One region of the Arthrobacter sp. W4I7 genome, then DNA from elsewhere that is predicted to be linked to it. Evidence: predicted binding sites of a transcription regulator. Region 1 holds the regulator's gene; the other holds the start of a gene.
The links. Region 1 encodes LexA, which represses DNA repair genes until DNA is damaged. Its sites were predicted from a motif close to TCGAACANNTGTTCGA; they were not measured.
Positions count from the first base shown of each region.

Region 2: QF047_RS19495 (HNH endonuclease signature motif containing protein) is a predicted target of LexA. The motif match lies at 3,506-3,521, and genes of this name have one in related genera.

Region 1 covers NZ_JAUSXU010000001.1:2,884,214-2,893,105, forward strand. The annotation lists gene QF047_RS13170 (histidinol-phosphate transaminase) at 10-1,128, opposite strand; gene QF047_RS13175 (LysM peptidoglycan-binding domain-containing protein) at 1,221-1,577, opposite strand; gene lexA (transcriptional repressor LexA) at 1,958-2,692, shown strand; gene QF047_RS13185 (ATP-dependent DNA helicase) at 2,776-4,833, opposite strand; gene hflX (GTPase HflX) at 4,826-6,406, opposite strand; gene QF047_RS13195 (class I SAM-dependent methyltransferase) at 6,834-7,457, shown strand; gene dapF (diaminopimelate epimerase) at 7,429-8,373, opposite strand; gene miaA (tRNA (adenosine(37)-N6)-dimethylallyltransferase MiaA) at 8,489-8,892, opposite strand, start outside.
Region 2 covers NZ_JAUSXU010000001.1:4,280,656-4,289,547, reverse strand. The annotation lists gene QF047_RS19510 (BCCT family transporter) at 1-1, shown strand, start outside; gene purU (formyltetrahydrofolate deformylase) at 5-934, shown strand; gene QF047_RS19500 (FAD-dependent oxidoreductase) at 974-3,481, shown strand; gene QF047_RS19495 (HNH endonuclease signature motif containing protein) at 3,721-5,238, shown strand; gene QF047_RS19490 (FdhF/YdeP family oxidoreductase) at 5,281-7,635, opposite strand; gene QF047_RS19485 (MBL fold metallo-hydrolase) at 7,747-8,367, opposite strand; gene QF047_RS19480 (S-(hydroxymethyl)mycothiol dehydrogenase) at 8,364-8,892, opposite strand, start outside.

The DNA.
Region 1 (8,892 bases):
ACTTCCAGTCTAGGCCGGAAGCCTGGCCTGGCCGGCAAGGATGCTTTCCAGGGACGTGAGGAAGGCTGTGGTTTCCGTCTCAGTGCCTGCGGTGACGCGAAGGTGGCCAGGAATTCCGACGTCGCGGATCAGCACGCCCGCGTCGAGCAGTTCCTGCCAGACCTGGTGCGGGTTCTCCAGCCCGCCGAAGAATACGTAGTTGGAGTCCGAGGCGGCGGGCTTCAGGCCCATCCTGGTCAGCTCCGCAACAATCCGGTCGCGCTGTTTCTTGATGTCTTCAACGTCCGCCATCAGCGCCTCGCGGTGCTGAAGGGCAGCCAGGGCGGTGGCCTGGGTGATGGCGGACAGGTGGTACGGGAGCCGTACCAGCCGCAGCGCATCGGTGACCTCTGGCGCTGCGGCCATGTAGCCGAGGCGCGCCCCGGCCAGGGCAAATGCCTTGCTCATGGTGCGCGAGACAATCAGCCGTTCCCGGCCCGGCAGGAGGGAAAGGGCGCTGGGCGTGCCGTCATGGGCGAACTCGTGGTACGCCTCATCCACGATGACGATCGTCTGGCTGGCTTCGCCGGCCTCGTATACGGCCTCCACCACGTCAAGTCCAAGGCCGGTACCCGTGGGGTTGTTCGGGGAGCAGAGGAAAACGATATTGGGCTGGAGTTCCTTGACCTGCAGGGCGGCAGATTCAGCACTGAGGCCGTAACCGTCAGCCCGTTCGCCAACAATGTATTCGGTGTCCGTGCCGCTGGCCAGCAGCGGGTACATGGAGTACGTGGGGGGAAAGCCCAACGCGGTGCGGCCGGGGCCGCCGAAAGCCTGGAGGATCTGCTGGAGTACCTCGTTGGAGCCGTTGGCCGCCCACACATTCGATGCATCGAGCCCGTGCCCCAGGTACTCCGCGAGGGCCGTGCGCAGCTCGGTAAATTCGCGGTCAGGATACCGGTTGAGCCCTGCGGCGGCCTCCGTCACTGCCGCACTGATGGCGGCGCGGACGTCCGCGGGCACACCATGGGTGTTTTCGTTGACGTTGAGGAGGATGGGGACATCCAGCTGGGGCGCGCCGTACGGGGTAAGCCCACGAAGGTTGTTGCGGAGGGGAAGCCGGTTCAGGCGCTCTAGCTGGTCATTCACCTGAACAGTTTAGTGCCCGTGCGGGAGACCGGAAAATGTGACGGTACGGTGTTCGCGATCAGCGTGCAGCTCCGCGCCGACAGTGCCTGGCGCTAGGGCGTGGGTACGTAGAGCTGTTGCCCGGGATGGACCACGCCGGCAGTCAGGTTGTTGAGCTGGACGATGTCTGCCACAACGTCACGGGCATCACGCTCCGGGGCGACGGTACCGGCTATGGCCCACAGTGACTGGCCCGGTTGTACGGTGACAGTAACCGTGGGGGTAAGGGAAAGGTCCGCCGCGGAGTCTGAGGCCTTTGCCGGCGAGTTGAAGAAGCCGGCGAGGGAGAGCAGCAACGCCGCCAGCAGGACCAGGGGGATGCCGATCAGGACGATCTTTCCGCGCCGGGTCAGGCGCAGCGGCGGCAAGGGGGCCGGGCGCGCCGGCTGCCGGCGCGCCGGCTGCGCCATGAGTTGATGCACTGAAAGAAGCTGCGGACGTGAACCCTGTGAAGCAGATGTAGCTGACATGAACTGAGCCCTCCTGGACCTGACCGTGCTGCCCGATGTTCGCCCGGTGGCCGTCGATGTCCCCCGGACGTGGTCCGGGTTTTCGAATGGCTTGAAGCCGAGTAGAACAAATGTTCGAACTTTGCTTTCTCTGTTTTAGCACTTATCAACGAATAATGTCGAGACTCGCTAGAACAAATGTTTGAAAATGCAATGTGGCTGGCCTAGCTTGGAAGACAAGAACCACCACCTCTGAAGTTGATCAGCAGGGTCTGACAATTACGGCGGCAACTCCAGGTCCGGGCCAAACGGCAAGGGCAAACTGAAAGGCATTGGCGAATATGGCAGCAGCAGCCGCCGGGGGCAGGGCAACCTCCCAACCGAAGAAGACCGCCAAGGGCCTGACGCCGCGGCAGAAGAAAATCCTTGAAACTATCCAGCGCTCGGTCAATGACAACGGCTACCCGCCGTCCATGCGGGAAATCGGTGACACCGTGGGCCTGGCGAGCCTGTCCAGCGTTACGCACCAGCTGTCGCAGCTGGAAAAGCTCGGCTACCTTCGCCGCGACCCGAAACGGCCCCGCGCCATGGAGGTGCTGATGCCTCTGACGTTGGACGGTGGTTCACCCAAACCGGCAACGGAGCCTTCTGTCCTGCTGCCGGGCAGCGGCAGCACGGTGACCCAACTTCCCACCGCCATGGACACTGCGATGGTTCCCCTCGTGGGGCGCATCGCCGCCGGTGGTCCCATCCTGGCCGACCAGGTGGTGGAGGATGTCCTGCCGCTGCCCCGCCAGCTCGTGGGCCAGGGGGAACTGTTTATGCTCAGGGTGGCCGGCGATTCCATGGTGGACGCAGCGATCTGCGACGGCGACTGGGTGGTGGTACGCCGCCAGGCGGACGCCGCCAACGGGGATATCGTCGCGGCGCTGCTGGACGACGAAGCCACCGTCAAGACCTTCCGTCAGCGGGACGGCCACACCTGGCTGCTGCCGCAGAACACCCAGTACGAACCCATCCTGGGCGACCATGCCACCATCATGGGCAAGGTTGTGTCGGTGCTCCGCTCGCTCTAGAAAGCGTCAGGCGTTCCGGCAGCGCGAAAGTGTTGCGCGGGAACCCGAAGGCCGCCGGCAGCGCGAAGGCGCTCCCGGCAGCGTCAGGCGTTTTCCTGCGCCAGCCGCTCGAGCGCCGCGATGGCCGTCTTCCGGTCCGTCGTGGGCCAGAAGGGCGGCAGCGCGCCGCGAAGGAAGCCTGAATAGCGTTCGGTGGCGAGCCGGGAGTCCAGTACGGCCACCACGCCCTTGTCGCCCGTCGAGCGGATCAGCCGTCCGGCTCCCTGGGCCAGGCGGATGGCAGCATGGGTGGCTGAAACGGACATAAAGCCGTTACCGCCGGCCTGCGCCACGGCGCGGGAGCGGGCCGTCATCAGTGGATCGTCCGGCCGCGGGAACGGAATCCGGTCAATGACCACCAGCCGGCAGGACCCGCCGGGAACATCCACCCCCTGCCATAGGGACATGGTACCGAACAGGCAGGTATCGGGTTCGTCCGCAAACTGCTTCACCAGGGCCGTCATGGTGGAATCGCCCTGGCAGAGGATGGTCATTCCCAGCTTTGGCCGCAGCGCATCGGCCGCTTCCTCCGCCGCCCGGCGGGACGAAAACAGGCACAGCGCACCGCCGCTGGATGCCCGGATCAGGGCTTCCAGTTCGGCCAGGGATTCCGGGGACGCCCCACGGCCGGGCTTGGGGAGGTGGCCGGCCACGTAGAGGATGCCCTGCTTGGGGTAGTCGAAGGGTGATCCCACATCGACGCCGGTCCAGCTGGGTGCGCCCTCGCCGACGAGGCCCAGGCCTCCGGCGGCGGGCTCGAACGCGGAACCGATGGCAAGGGTTGCCGAGGTCAGCACCACCGTATGCCCGGCGAACAGGCCCTCCCGCAGCCGCCCTGCCACGGACAGCGGGGCAACGTTGATTAGCGCGGGCGCGGTCTCGTCCGGCTGGGAGTATCCCTGCTGCGGGTCAAAGGAGCTGGTGCGGGAGAACCACACCACTTCCCTGTTTTCGCGGGCCGCGAGGAGCCGTTCGCACAGTTCCAGGATGACCATCAGCCGGGAACGGGCGAGCTGCCGCCCGCCGTCGGCAGTTGTACTGCTGTCCCCCTTGGAATCGGACAGGGCCGCCCGGCAGGCCTCGCGAAGCTGGTCCACGCAGTCGAGCTGCTCATCGTTCAGGCCGTTGGGCAGCAGTCCGTTGGGGACTCCCGCCAGGGCCAGCTCAAGGTTGGCGGCAGCGGCGTTGAGCGCATCCACGGTGATGGCTGTGTGCTTGCGGGCACCTGCGGCAGCGGCATGGACCATGGCCACCGAGAGCTGCCCGGAAACAGCACCGGTCACCCGGTCCTGGAGCTCGTGGGCCTCATCAACCACCACCACGTCATACTCGGGCAGCACGGCCAAACCTTCGAAAGCACTGACGGCGAGCATGGCATGGTTGGTGACCACAACATCGGCTGCGGCGGCGTTCTGGCGGGCCAGCTCGCTGAAACATTCTGCCGCCATGGGGCACTTTTGCGCCCCCAGGCATTCCATTGACGTGACGGAGACCTGCCGCCAGGCGCGGTCCGTGACGCCGGGCAGGAGCTCGTCCCGGTCCCCGGTGGTGGTCTTCTCCGCCCATTCCCGGAGGCGGACCACTTCCTTGCCGAGCTGGGAGGCAGGACCGCCTACGGCCGCGGCAAAGTGCGGCACGCTGGTGTCTTCCCCCAGGGAAAACAGCTGGCCCTCGGCGGGTTCCTCGGAGGGAAAACCACCTTCGAGTTTATGCAGGCACACATAGTTGGACCGGCCCTTGACCAGCGCCACTTTGACGGGCCGGTCCAGGGCGGGAGTGATGTTTTTCAGGAGCCGGGGAAGGTCCCTCCCCACAATCTGGGTCTGCAGGGCGAGGGTCGCGGTGGACACCAGGGCCGGCTTGTTGCTCTCCAGGGCATGGGCTATCAGGGGTATGAGATACGCCAACGACTTTCCGGTACCCGTGCCGGCCTGGACGAGCAGGTGGTCCCCGGTTTCGATGGCCCGCGCCACCTGCCTGGCCATCTCGTGCTGGCCGTCCCGGCTTTGCCCGCCCATGCCCGCAACGGCCCGGTCGAGCAGTTCAATGACGAACTGCTCGCCGGCCGTCCCTGTGGCTTCGTCAGCCACGAGGTCAGTCATGGGTGACGAATGATTCCAGTTCAGCCGCGAGGCCTTCCCGGACTTTGACAACTGCCCGGGTACCGGCTTCATCATGGTCAACGCTGATGATCTCGGCATCCGATTCGTGCAGCTTGCTGACCAGGTCCCCACGGTCGTAGGGAATGAGCAGCTCAAGCTTGACGGACGGACGCGGGATGGCCTCGCTGATGGCCTGCAGCAGTTCGGGGATGCCTTCCCCGGTGCGCGCCGAGACCACGACGTGCCGCGGTTCCCGCTGCTTCAGCCGTTCCACCACAAAAGGATCGGCGGCGTCAGCCTTGTTCAGGACGATGATCTCCGGAACCTTGCGGGCGTCCACTTCGCTGAAGACCTTGCGGACAGCAGCGATTTGGCCTTCGGGGTCCGGGTGTGAAACGTCCACCACGTGGAGGATCAGATCGGAGTCCGCCACCTCTTCGAGCGTGGAGCGGAAGGCCTCCACCAGCTGTGTGGGCAGCGACCGGACAAAGCCGACGGTATCCGCCAGCGTGTAGCCGAGGCCGTCAGCAGTTTCTGCCTTGCGGACGGTGGGATCCAGCGTGGCGAACAGTGCGTTCTCCACCAGCACGCCGGCGTCCGTCAAACGGTTCAGCAAGGAGGACTTGCCGGCGTTGGTGTACCCGGCGATGGCCACCGAGGGCACCTCATTACGACGGCGGTTGGCGCGTTTGGTTTCGCGGGCAGGCTTCATCGCGGCGATCTCCCGCCGCAGCTTGGCCATGCGCGTGCGGATCCTCCGGCGGTCCAGTTCGATCTTGGTTTCACCGGGACCACGTGAACCCATACCGGCCGCAGCGCCGCCCACCTGGCCACCGGCCTGGCGGGACATCGACTCGCCCCAGCCGCGGAGGCGCGGCAGCAGGTATTCGAGCTGCGCCAGCTCCACCTGGGCCTTGCCTTCCCGGCTCTTGGCGTGCTGCGCGAAAATGTCGAGGATCAGTCCGGTCCGGTCGATCACCTTGACCTTGACGATGTCCTCAAGGCCACGGCGCTGGGACGGAGCCAGCTCGGCGTCCACCACCACGGTATCGGCGCCGGTGGACATCACGATGTCCTTCAGCTCCAGCGCCTTGCCGGAGCCCAGGAACGTTCCAGGGTCCGGCTTGTCACGGCGCTGGACCAGTCCGTCCAGGACCTCTGAACCGGCGGTTTCGGCGAGGGCGGCGAGTTCGCGCAGCGAGTTTTCCGCGTCCGCCAGGGTTCCTTCAGACCAAATGCCTGCAAGGACCACCCGTTCCAGGCGCAGCTGCCGGTATTCGACTTCGGTGACGTCTTCGAGTTCGGTGGACAGCCCGGCCGTGCGCCGCAGGGCGCGGCGTTCCTCGAGGTCCTGCTGGTCGCCGTCGTACGTTGAATGTTCTTCATCCAGGCGGGAGATTGCCTGGGCTTTCCCCAGTACCCCTTTTCCGTCGCCGCGTTGCGTTGTGCTTGGCGTGCTGACGGTTTTGGCCGGTACGTCCTTGGAGAGAATCCGGTCGATGACAGCCTGTATTTCCTCAGGACTCATGTCCTGGGCGGCTGGATCGGATCCGGTGTTGGGCTGGCTGGTCATGGTCTCCTTAGAAGGTTCGGCATTTCCAGAATAGTGCCGATTGGTGGTGATTGGGGAAGTATTCGCGCTGGGCTGACGGCCTGCGGTCATGTAGTTCTCCTGGATTGTCTCGCCGGGCAGCAAGCGGTCCGGCGGGTGGTTGCCACCTCACGCGAGGTGGCGAAGCGGAAGAGGCCGGAGAATCGCCGAAAGGGACAGCAGGAGGCTTTCTTTCGAGTATTGTCCGGCGGCCGGAGCGAACGCCTATGCGTGGTCCGGTGCACATGTGCGGAAGGCGTAAATGCCTGCATCGCTGTGGGACAGTTTCTTCGGGACGGGCGTGGCCCGTGCCGGCTACTCGAAGATCAGGAACATGGGTTCTACCCTAACAGACCGTCCCCCGCGGCGGTTTCCCATTACGCTGCAAGGGGAACTACTCTGGCCAGTTATGGAGTCCGCACACTATTTCAGTTCATCCCCCGCCGGCCCGTTTACCCGCAAGCCGCTCACGGTGGAACTGGCAGGGGAAACGCGGCGGCTGCAGACTTCAAGCGGGATCTTCAGCCCGGACGGCATCGACAAGGGAACGGCGGTGCTCCTCGCCGAGGTCCCCGCCCCTTCGCCCACCGGCAACCTGCTGGACATCGGCTGCGGCTGGGGCCCCATTGCGCTGACCATGGCCCTGCGGGCGCCGCATTCAAAGGTCTACGCGGTGGACGTCAACGAACGCTGCATCACCCTGACCAATGAGAATGCGACAGCGCTGGGACTGACTAACGTGGTGGCCAGCGCGCCCGATGCTGTAGATCCGGGTGTGCGTTTCGACACCATCTGGTCCAACCCGCCTATCCGGATCGGCAAGGACGAACTGCATTCCCTGCTGACGCTGTGGCTGCCCCGCCTGGCACCGGGTGGAACGGCATGGCTCGTGGTGCAAAAAAACCTGGGCTCGGACTCCCTGCAGCGCTGGCTGGCGGCCGAACTGGATGATTCCTTTGCCGTAACCCGGGAATCAACCTCCAAGTCGTTCCGGATTTTGAAGGTCAGGAAAGCGTCCCTGTTGCCACAATAACGGCGGGCCCGCTGAGCTCCACGTGTTCATGGCCACCGGGGCCGGCGAAAAACTTCACGCCTACTACACCTCCGGGAACGTTGACCCGCCAGGTGTCCGGAGCTTCCGGTCCTGCCCAGTGCCGGATGGCGACGGCGGCGGCGCATGCGCCTGTGCCGCAGGACTGGGTCTCCCCCACGCCGCGTTCGTGGACTCGCATGGTGACGGAACCGACGCCGTCGTGCACCAGCGGGTCGGACGGAACCACAAACTCCACGTTGGTGCCGTTGGCGGGCACCGGGTCCACCTCGGGCGCGGTGTACAGCCTGGTCCCTGCCAGTTCCGAGAGTTCGGCGAGGGCAACCACGGTGTGGGGGTTGCCCATGCTGACGGATAACGCGGGACGGGGAACTTCCAGTCCGTCCGCAGTCACCAGCGAGTCCATGGCCTTGGCGGTGGCCTCGCCGGGGAAGATGAATTCCCAGGGACCCATGTCGACGGCGTAATCCTCGCCTGTGCGCACCACTGTTTTGGTGCCGGCCCGGGTGCCGATGGTGAGTGCACCGCCGTCGGGCAGGTCGACCAGGCCCTCCGTGCGGAGGAAGTGCACGAAGACGCGGACGCCGTTGCCGCACATCTCGGACAGCGATCCATCGCCGTTGCGGTAGTCCATGAACCATTCGGCATCAGGGGTGCCGGTCAGCAGCTCCCGGCCTTCGGGCAGGAATCGGGACGGGACCGCCCGGATCAGGCCGTCGCCGCCGATGCCGCGGTGGCGGTCGCACAGGGCGGCCACCTGCTCAGCCGCTATGGTGTGTTCGCCCTCCGGATCGGCCACCAGGACAAAATCGTTGCCGGTGCCGTGGCCCTTGGAGAAGCGGAGCCCGACCAACGTGCGGAAGGCGTGCCCGGTTGACTCGGCAAGGGTTTCATTCATGCTGTCAAGCGTACCGGCCGGGCTGCGCAGGCCCGAAACGGAAGTATTTCTCCATAACGGGACCTCCCGCGGCAGGAACTACCCCCTACGCGGACAATGACCTCCAAGCAGCCCTTCAGCTGCAGAGTGCTGCCGCGCGGGAGGCCAGCCCGGGGTCCTGCCAGTCCAGCCAGTTGATGCGCGGATCAGCCCGGAACCAGGTCAGCTGGCGACGGGCGAACTGGCGCGTGGCCACGATGGTTTCGTCAGCGGCCTCCGCGACTGTTGCTGCGCCGTCGAGCACCCGCAGGAACTGTGCGTAGCCCAGGGCGCGGGGCGCTGTTTTGCCCTCCCGCAGTCCTTGGGCTTCGAGCCGCTCCACCTCGGCAAGCAGGCCGCTGTCCACCATGCGGTGCACGCGGAGCGCCAGCCGCTCGCGCAGTTGGTCCCGGTCCACGGTGAGGCCGATCTGCACTGCAGGCTGAAAGTACTCCCGTTGCGGCATAAAGGAACTGAACGGGCGGCCGGTTAGGTGATGGA
Region 2 (8,892 bases), 1.4 Mb from region 1:
GACCATGACCGCAGTCCTCGAAGGCCGCCCCACCGGTAACGTGACGGTGGAGGCCGGCGACGTTGCCGGCGTCCGCGGTACCGACACCGCACAGTACGTCCTTACGCTTGCGTGCCCGGAGCGCCCCGGAATCGTCCGGGCCATCACCGCATTCCTCGCTGACCGCGGCTTCGACATTGTTGAACACCAGCAGTTCGATGACCACATCAGCGGCAAGCTCTACCTGCGCACGGCCTTCACTCCGGGAGACAAGGAAGTTTCCGCGGAAGGCCTCAGCGCGGAGTTCGCCGCCGTCGCCGATGAGTTCGGCATGGAATTCGCCATCCACGACGGCCGCCCCCAGCGCCTGCTGGTGATGGTTTCAAAGTTCGGCCACTGCCTCAACGACCTCATTTTCCGCTGGCGCGCCGGCAGCCTGGGTGCGGAGATCGCCGTCGTGGTGTCCAACCACGAGGACCTTCGCCCCATGGCGGAGGCCGCGGGGCTGCCCTTCATCCACGTCCCGGTAACGGCCGCTACCAAGCCCGAAGCTGAAGCGCGCCTGCTGGAACTGGTGGAGGAGTACAACGCCGACCTCGTGGTCCTGGCCCGCTACATGCAGGTCCTGTCCAATGACCTATGCGCCAGCCTCCGCGGCCGGGCCATCAACATCCACCATTCGTTCCTGCCAGGCTTCAAGGGTGCCAAGCCGTACCACCAGGCCTATGACCGCGGCGTGAAGCTCATCGGAGCCACGGCGCACTACGTCACCGCAGACCTGGACGAAGGCCCGATCATCGAGCAGGAAGTGTTCCGGGTGGACCACAGCCTGGACCCGAACGCACTGGTCACGGTAGGCAGGGACGCCGAATCCCAGGCGCTGTCCCGGGCAGTCAAGTGGCACTCCCAGCACCGGGTGCTGCTCAACAACACCCGCACCGTCGTCTTCCGCTAACGCCAACGCCCGCCACGCAAAACAGGAGAAACAACACCCATGAGTGCATCACCACGCGTTGTCATTATCGGCGCCGGCATTGTCGGAACGAACCTTGCCGACGAACTCGCCACCCGCGGCTGGACCAACATCACGGTGGTGGAACAGGGCCCGCTGGAACTTGCCGGCGGCTCCACGTCGCACGCGCCGGGCCTGGTGTTCCAGAACAACCCGTCACGGACCATGACCGAATTCGCCACCTACACGATTAACAAGCTGCTGGCACTGAGCAAGGACGGCCAGTCCTGCTTCAACCAGGTGGGCGGCCTGGAACTGGCAACCACCCCCGAGCGCCTGGCCGACCTCACGCGCAAGATGGGCGTGATGACCTCCTGGGGCGTCGAAAGCCGGATCGTCGATGCCGACGAATGCGAAAAGATCTACCCCCTCCTGAACACCGGCAAGCTCACCGGCGGCCGCGAAGTCCTGGGCGGCCTGCTCATCCCCACCGACGGCCTGGCCCTGGCCGCCCGCGCCGTGCAGCTGCTGATCGAGCGCTCCAGCGAGCGTGGCGTAACCTTCCTCGGCTCTACTACGGTGACCGGCATCGCCCAGGAGGACGGCAAGGTGACCGGTGTCGAAACCGATAACGGGCTGATCCCGGCGGACATCGTGGTGTCATGCGCAGGTTTCTGGGGCCGTGAACTCGGCAAGATGGTGGGCCTGGAAGTCCCGCTGCTGCCGCTGGGCCACCAGTACGCCGTCAGCACCCCGCTGCCCGAACTTGAGGGCGTCAACGAGCTTCCCAAGGGTGCGAGCAAGCCCATCCTGCGCTACCAGGACAAGGACCTGTACTACCGCGAATGGGGAGACCGCATCGGTATCGGAAGCTACGCCCACCGTCCCATGCCGGTGGATATGTCCGCCCTGCCAAAGGTTTCCGCAGAGGAAATGTCGGACCACCGCATGCCCTCCCGCCTGGATTTCACCCTGGAAGACTTCCTGCCCGCTTGGGAGGACAGCCAGGACCTGCTGCCGGCGCTGCGCAACTCCGCGATCGAGGACGGGTTCAACGGCATTTTCTCCTTCACCCCCGACGGCGGCCCGCTCATGGGCGAGGCGCCCGACCTCGAAGGCCTGTTCGTGGCCGAAGCCGTCTGGGTCACGCACTCAGCCGGCGTGGCCAAGGCAATGGCGGAGCTGCTGGTGGAAGGCCGGTCCCGCACGGACCTGCACGGCTGCGAGCTGACCCGCTTCGAGAAGGTACAGACGTCCGACGCGTACGTCAGCGAGACGTCCCAGCAGAACTTCGTGGAAATTTACGACGTCATGCACCCGCTGCAGCCCAGGGAATCCCCGCGGGACCTGCGCGTCAGCCCGTTCAACGTCCGGCAGAAGGAGCTGGGGGCGTTCTTCCTGGAGTCAGCCGGCTGGGAGCGGCCGCACTGGTTCGAGGCCAACCGCGGCCTGCTCGAGCAGCTGCCGGAGGAATGGCAAACGCCGGAGCGTGACGAGTGGTCAGCCATGTTCTCGTCCCCCATCTCGGCGGCCGAGGCGTGGAAGACGCGTACCGCCGTCGGACTTTTCGACATGACGCCACTGAAGAGGCTCTCCGTGGTGGGCCCGGGCGCGCAGGCGCTACTGCACCGGCTCAGCACGGGCAACATTGCCAAGAAGCCGGGTGCCGTGACGTACTGCCTGCTGCTGGAGCACGACGGCGGCATTCGCAGTGATGTGACTGTCGCACGGCTGGCGGAGGAAGACTTCCAGCTGGGCGTCAACAGCAACGTGGACTTCGATTACCTGCGGGTGGAGGCGCGGAAGCAGTCCGCCGCCGATCCCTCTCAGTGGGTGCATGTTTCGGACATCACCGGCAGCACTTGCTGCATCGGGCTGTGGGGGCCGCTGGCCCGCGAGGTGATCGGCAAGGTCAGCTCCGACGACCTGACCAACGACGGCCTGAAGTACTTCCGGACCAAGGAAATCTCCGTGGGCGGCATCCCGGTCACGGCCATGCGGCTCTCCTACGTGGGCGAGCTCGGCTGGGAGCTCTACACCACCGCCGAGTACGGCCTGAAGCTGTGGGACCTATTGTTCGAGGCCGGCCGGGAGCACGGCATCATCGCCGCCGGCCGTGGCGCGTTCAACAGCATGCGCCTTGAGAAGGGCTACCGGCTGTGGGGCACAGACATGACGTCGGAGCACCACCCGTACGAGTCCGGCCTGGGCTTCTCCGTGGCCAAGGACAAGACGGGCTTCGTGGGTGCTGAGGCCCTGGCGGCCCGCAAGGAGCAGCCGGCCACGCGTGCGCTGCGGTGCCTGACGGTCGACGACGGCACGTCCCTCGTGCTGGGCAAGGAACCGGTGTACGTGAACGGCTCAGCCGCCGGGTACGTTACGAGCGCTGCCTACGGCTACTCGGTGCGCAAGCCGATCGCCTACGCCTGGCTGCCGGCTTCGGTGACCGAGGGCGACTCGGTTGAGGTGGAGTACTTCGGGAAGCGCATCGCCGCCACCGTCACGCCTGAACCCCTCTTCGACCCGGGCATGGAGCGCCTCCGCGGCTAACCTAACCCGGTGGCTGAGCCCGCCCCGAACCGGTGGTCGAGCTTCTCGAAACCCCGGTGGTTGAGCCTGTCGAAACCCCGGTGGTTGAGCCCGTCCCGAACCGGTGGTTGAGCTTGTCGAAACCCGGTGGTTGAGGCTGGGGAGCGAAACCTCTTGTCGAAAACCGGGGTCCCCGAACAGGGGACCTCGGTTTTCACATGTGCCCCCGGAATGTCGTACCCCCTTGTCATGATGGGTTCATGGGGAAAGCGGCGGTGGCTAAGGCGTTTGAGGACATCAAGGCCGCTCTTGCTGTGCTCAATGCCGAGGTGGATGAGTGTGGTTCGGAGCCGTTCTCGGATGCTGATCCGCTGGCCGGACTGGCTGATGGGTCCCTGGACATTCTTGCCGGGGCGCGGGTGGTGGAGGCGGGGTTCGCGGGCCTGAAGGCCCGGGCTGCGGTGACGTATGCGGACACTGCCCAAGCTGTTGCGGGGCCGGATGTCCCGGTGCAGGCGCAGGAAATGGCCGTCGCCGCGGAGATCGGCGCCCTCCTGGCCCTCGGTTCTCGGGCAGCGGGTGCGTTCCTGGCCGCATCGCACGCCCTGTGCAAGGAGTTGCCGCCCACCCTTTCGGCGTTGCAGTCCGGGACGATTACCTGGCAGCACGCCCTGGCCATGGTTGATGAAACGGCCACCCTTGACCCCGCCGGCGCGGCGGCCCTGGAAGCGTATTTCCTGGATCCGGATGTGAACAGGCCGCCCGCGGCTGCGCCGATCGGGGAGATGCCGGCGTACCGGTTCAAAGCCAAGGCCAGGAACTGGCGGGAACGGCACCATGCCGAGTCCATCGAAAAGCGCCATGCCAAGGGCATCGCCGACCGGCGGGTCGAGTACCGGCCGGACCAGGACGGCATGGCCTGGCTCTCGGCCTACCTGCCTGCCCACCATGCCTTGGCGGGCTGGAACCGGCTCACGGCCATCGCCCGGGGGATGCAGGGACCGGACGAGCCCCGTACCCTCACTCACTTGAAGGCCGACAACTTCGCCGAGGCGATTCTTGGCACCGGCAACCACTCCGGGTGTGCCGGTGCAGGTGGCAGCGACGGAACCCTAACTCTGCCCGGCAACGGCATCGATGCGGAAACCGGCCCCGATGCGGCGGCTGGCCCATTATCGGGGATCCGGGCGCAGGTGCTGGTCACCGTGCCGGTATTCTCCCTCCTGGGATTAACGGACGAGCCAGCAATGCTGGACGGGTATGGTCCGATCCCGCCGTCGATGGCGCGCAAACTCGTAGAAGGCGGCGCCTCCTCGTTCTACCGGGTGCTCGTTGATCCGAGGGACGGGGCGCCACTGGAGATCGGCCGGACAAAGTACCGGATCAGTCAAGCCATGCGGAACTGGCTTAGGTTGCGGGATGGCAAATGCCCCTTTCCGGGATGCAGCAACAATTCGCTCGACAACGAAGCCGACCACATCCTCGCCTGGCATCAAGGTGGCACCACCGGGATATCGAATCTGGGACAGCCCTGCCCCAGACATCACCGGCTACGGCATACCAGCGGCTGGAAACCCACCCCGGCCACCAAAACCGCACCACCCGGCTGGACCTCACCCACCGGCAGGCACTACAAAAGCGAACACCAAGACTGGGAACCACCACACTGGCCAGGGCGACGACAGTCAGCGATCGGTGATCCGCCGGACTTTGTCTACATCGGGATCTCCCCAGGCGAAGAAAGCCTGGAGCGGTTCCTGCACGCCCCACCCGCCTGACTCACGGGGTTTCGACAGGCTCAACCACCGGGTGCTGCTCTACTATCCAGCCGCGGCCGGCTCCAGCTCCTCCGCAGCCACCGCATCAGCGGTTTCCGCCACGTGTGGCGTGAACCTGACGAACATGGCCTTGAAGCCCGGGGTGTTGGACTCCCGCGCCACGTTTTCCTTGTGGACCAGGGCGTTGGCTTCGGGGAAGTATGCGGCGGCGCAGCCCTTCGCGGTGGGGTAGGCCACCAGGCGGAACTTGTCCGCTCTCCGGTCGTGCCCACGGAAGGTACTGACCACGTCCACGAGATCGCGGTCTTCGAATCCGAGCTCGGCCAGGTCTTCAGGGTGGATGAGGATCACCCGGCGGCCGCCGGAGATGCCCCGGTACCGGTCGTCCAGGCCGTAGTAGGTGGTGTTGTACTGGTCGTGGCTGCGGATGGTCTGGAGCACCAGGTGCCCGTCCGGCGGCGTCAGATACTCAAGGGGGCTGACTGTGAAGCGGCCGCGGCCAATATCCGTTTTGAATGACCGGGTGTCGCGCGGCGGGTTGGGCAGCACGAACCCGTTTTTGGTACGGACGCGGGTGTTGAAGTCTTCGAAGCCGGGCAGGACACGGGCGATGTGGTCGCGGATCACGTCGTAGTCCTCGGCCATGCCCTTCCAGTCCACTGAGTGGTCCGGTCCGAACGTCGCCTCAGCCATCCGCGCCACGATCACGGGCTCCGCGAGCAGGTGCTCGGAGACCGGCGTGAGCCTGCCCTGCGTGGAGTGCACCACGGACATGGAGTCCTCTACGGACAGGAACTGGGCGCCCTTGGGGTGCTTGTCGTCTTTGTCCGTCCGGCCCAGGGTGGGCAGGATCAGCGAGGTGCGGCCGTGGACGATGTGGGAGCGGTTGGGCTTGGTGGAGATGTGCACGGTCAGGCCGATCCGCTGCATCCCGGCTTCCAGGGTTTCGGTGTCCGAGCACGCGAGGGAGAAGTTGCCGCCCATGGACACAAAAACGTCCACTTCGTCGCGTTCGAACGCTTCCATGGCTTCGACGGCGTCGTGGCCGTGGTGCCGCGGGGACTGGATCCCAAACTCCCTGTCCAGCGCTTCGAGCAGCCATTCCTTGGGTTTCTCCCAGATGCCCATGGTCCGGTCGCCCTGGACGTTCGAGTGCCCGCGGACCGGGCACGCGCCGGCGCCGGGCTTGCCGAAGTTGCCCTGCAGCAGCAGGACGTTGACCATTTCCTTGATGGTGTCCACCGAGTGCGGCTGCTGCGTCACGCCCAAGGCCCAACAGAAGATGGACGCCTTTGACTTGATCAGCATCCCGGCAACAGTCTCGATCTGGGCCCGGGTGAGGCCGGTAGCCTTTTCCGTCTCGGCCCAGTCCAGCCTGGCGCGCGCCGCGCGGTAGGCCTCGAACCCGTCCGTCTGCGCCTCCACAAAGGAACGGTCGACGACGGTCCCCGGGTTCTGTTCCTCGGCTTCCAGAAGCAGGTGGCCCAGCGCCTGGAACAGGGCCAGGTCCCCGCCCACCTTGATCTGCAGGTATTCGTCAGCCAGCGGGGTGCCGCCGCCTACGACACCCGAAACGGTCTGCGGGTCTTTGAAGTTGAACAGCCCGGCCTCGGGCAGCGGATTCACCGCCACCACCTTGCCGCCCTTGTCCTTGCATTCCTTCAGGGCGGACAGCATGCGGGGATGGTTGGTGCCGGGGTTCTGCCCCACCACAAAGATCAGTTCGGCGTCGTGGATGTCATCCAGCGAGACGGTGCCCTTGCCGATGCCGATGGTGGGGTTCAGTGCTGAACCTGAGGACTCGTGGCACATGTTCGAGCAGTCCGGCAAATTGTTGGTGCCCAGGGCCCGGGCGAACAGCTGGTACATAAACGCTGTCTCGTTCGCGGTCCGGCCTGAAGTGTAGAAAACGCACCGGTCAGCCGTTGTTGCCCGCACATGTTCGCCGATCAGTTCGAAAGCCTCGGCCCAGGAGATCGGCGAATAGTGGGTTTCACCCGCCCGGATCACCACCGGTTCGCTGAGCCGGCCCTGGTTGCCCAGCCAGTACTCGGTCTTGGTGGAGAGCTCGGCGATGGAGTGCTGCGCCCAGAACTCAGCGCCAACGGTGCGGAGGGTGTTCTCCTCCGCCACAGCCTTGGCACCGTTCTCGCAGAACTCGGCCGCCTTCCGCTTCTTGTCCGACTCCGGCCAGGCGCAGCCCGGGCAGTCGAACCCGCCCCGCTGGTTCAGCCGCAGCAGCGACTGGGCCGTCCGGGTCACCCCGGCCTGCGCCACCGCGCGTTCCAGCGCCACCATCACAGCCTTAACACCGGCCGCCTCGGTTTTGGGCTTGTGGACGGAGAGCTCGTCCTCGTTGATGTCCGCGACAGGTGCGGGCTGCTTACCGAACTTCATCGTTCCAACTTCCTTACCGGCAACTACGTGTTGCTTTTTGAATCCAACGCCAGCGAAGGCGCGCCAGGCTTTCCTGTCGCGCCCCGCCGGCACTGTTGTTTGAATTCGTGACTACTGCGGAACCTTCGCCAGGGTTTCCTGCTCTGCGGCGATGGTGGTGTCGTCGCCGTGGCCGGTGCGGACCACCGTTTCGGCCGGGAGCGCGAGCAGCCGTCCGCGGATAGAGGTGAGGATGGTGGGGTAGTCGCTGTAGGAACGCCCCGTCGCACCCGGCCCGCCGTTGAAGAGCGTGTCCCCGGTGAACACCGTTCCTTCGCTCTCGAGGTAGAAGCACGTGGAGCCGGGGGAGTGGCCCGGTGTATGGATGGCCTTGAGTGTCGCCCCGGCCACCTCAAAGACGTCGCCGTCGTGCAGTTCATGGTCCGGCTTTGCATCCGGGTAGACCTGCTCCCAGAGGACAAGGTCTTCCGGGTTCAGGTAGATCGGTGCGCCGACGGCGTTCGAGACCTCGCGTGCGGCGCCGATGTGGTCGTTGTGCGCGTGGGTCAGCAGGATGGCGAGGACCTTCCGGCTACCGACCTGCCGGATGATCGCGGTGGCGTCATGCGGGGAGTCGATGATCACGCACTCCTCGTCATTGCCCACGATCCAGACGTTGTTGTCCACGTCCCAGGTGCCGCCGTCGAGCGAAAACGTCCCCGAGGTGACCAGGTTTTCGATCCGGACACTCATGCGGTAGCTCCCGCTGCGTGCAGTTCAACAACCGAGCGGAGGACCTTGCCCTCGTGCATCTTCTCGAAAGCTTCCTCCACCTGCTCGATGCTGATGCGCTCCGAGACAAAGGCGTCCAGGTCCAGGTTGCCCTGCTTGTAGTGCTGGACAAGCATGGGGAAGTCGCGGGACGGCAGGCAGTCGCCGTACCAGGAGGACTTCAGCGACCCGCCGCGGCCGAAGACGTCCAGCAGGGGCAGTTCCAGCGTCATGTCCGGCGTCGGGACGCCTACCAGGACCACGCGGCCGGCGAGGTCGCGGGCGTAGAAGGCCTGCTTGTAGGTTTCGGGACGTCCGACGGCGTCAATCACCACATCCGCCCCGTTGCCTCCGGTGAGGGCGCGGATTGCCTCGACAGCGTCTTCCTGCCGGGAGTTCACGCCATGGGTGGCGCCCAGCGACTTTGCCATCTCGATCTTGTTCTCGTCGATGTCCACGGCGATGATCGTCGTCGCGCCGGCAAGCTTCGCACCGGCGATCGCGGCG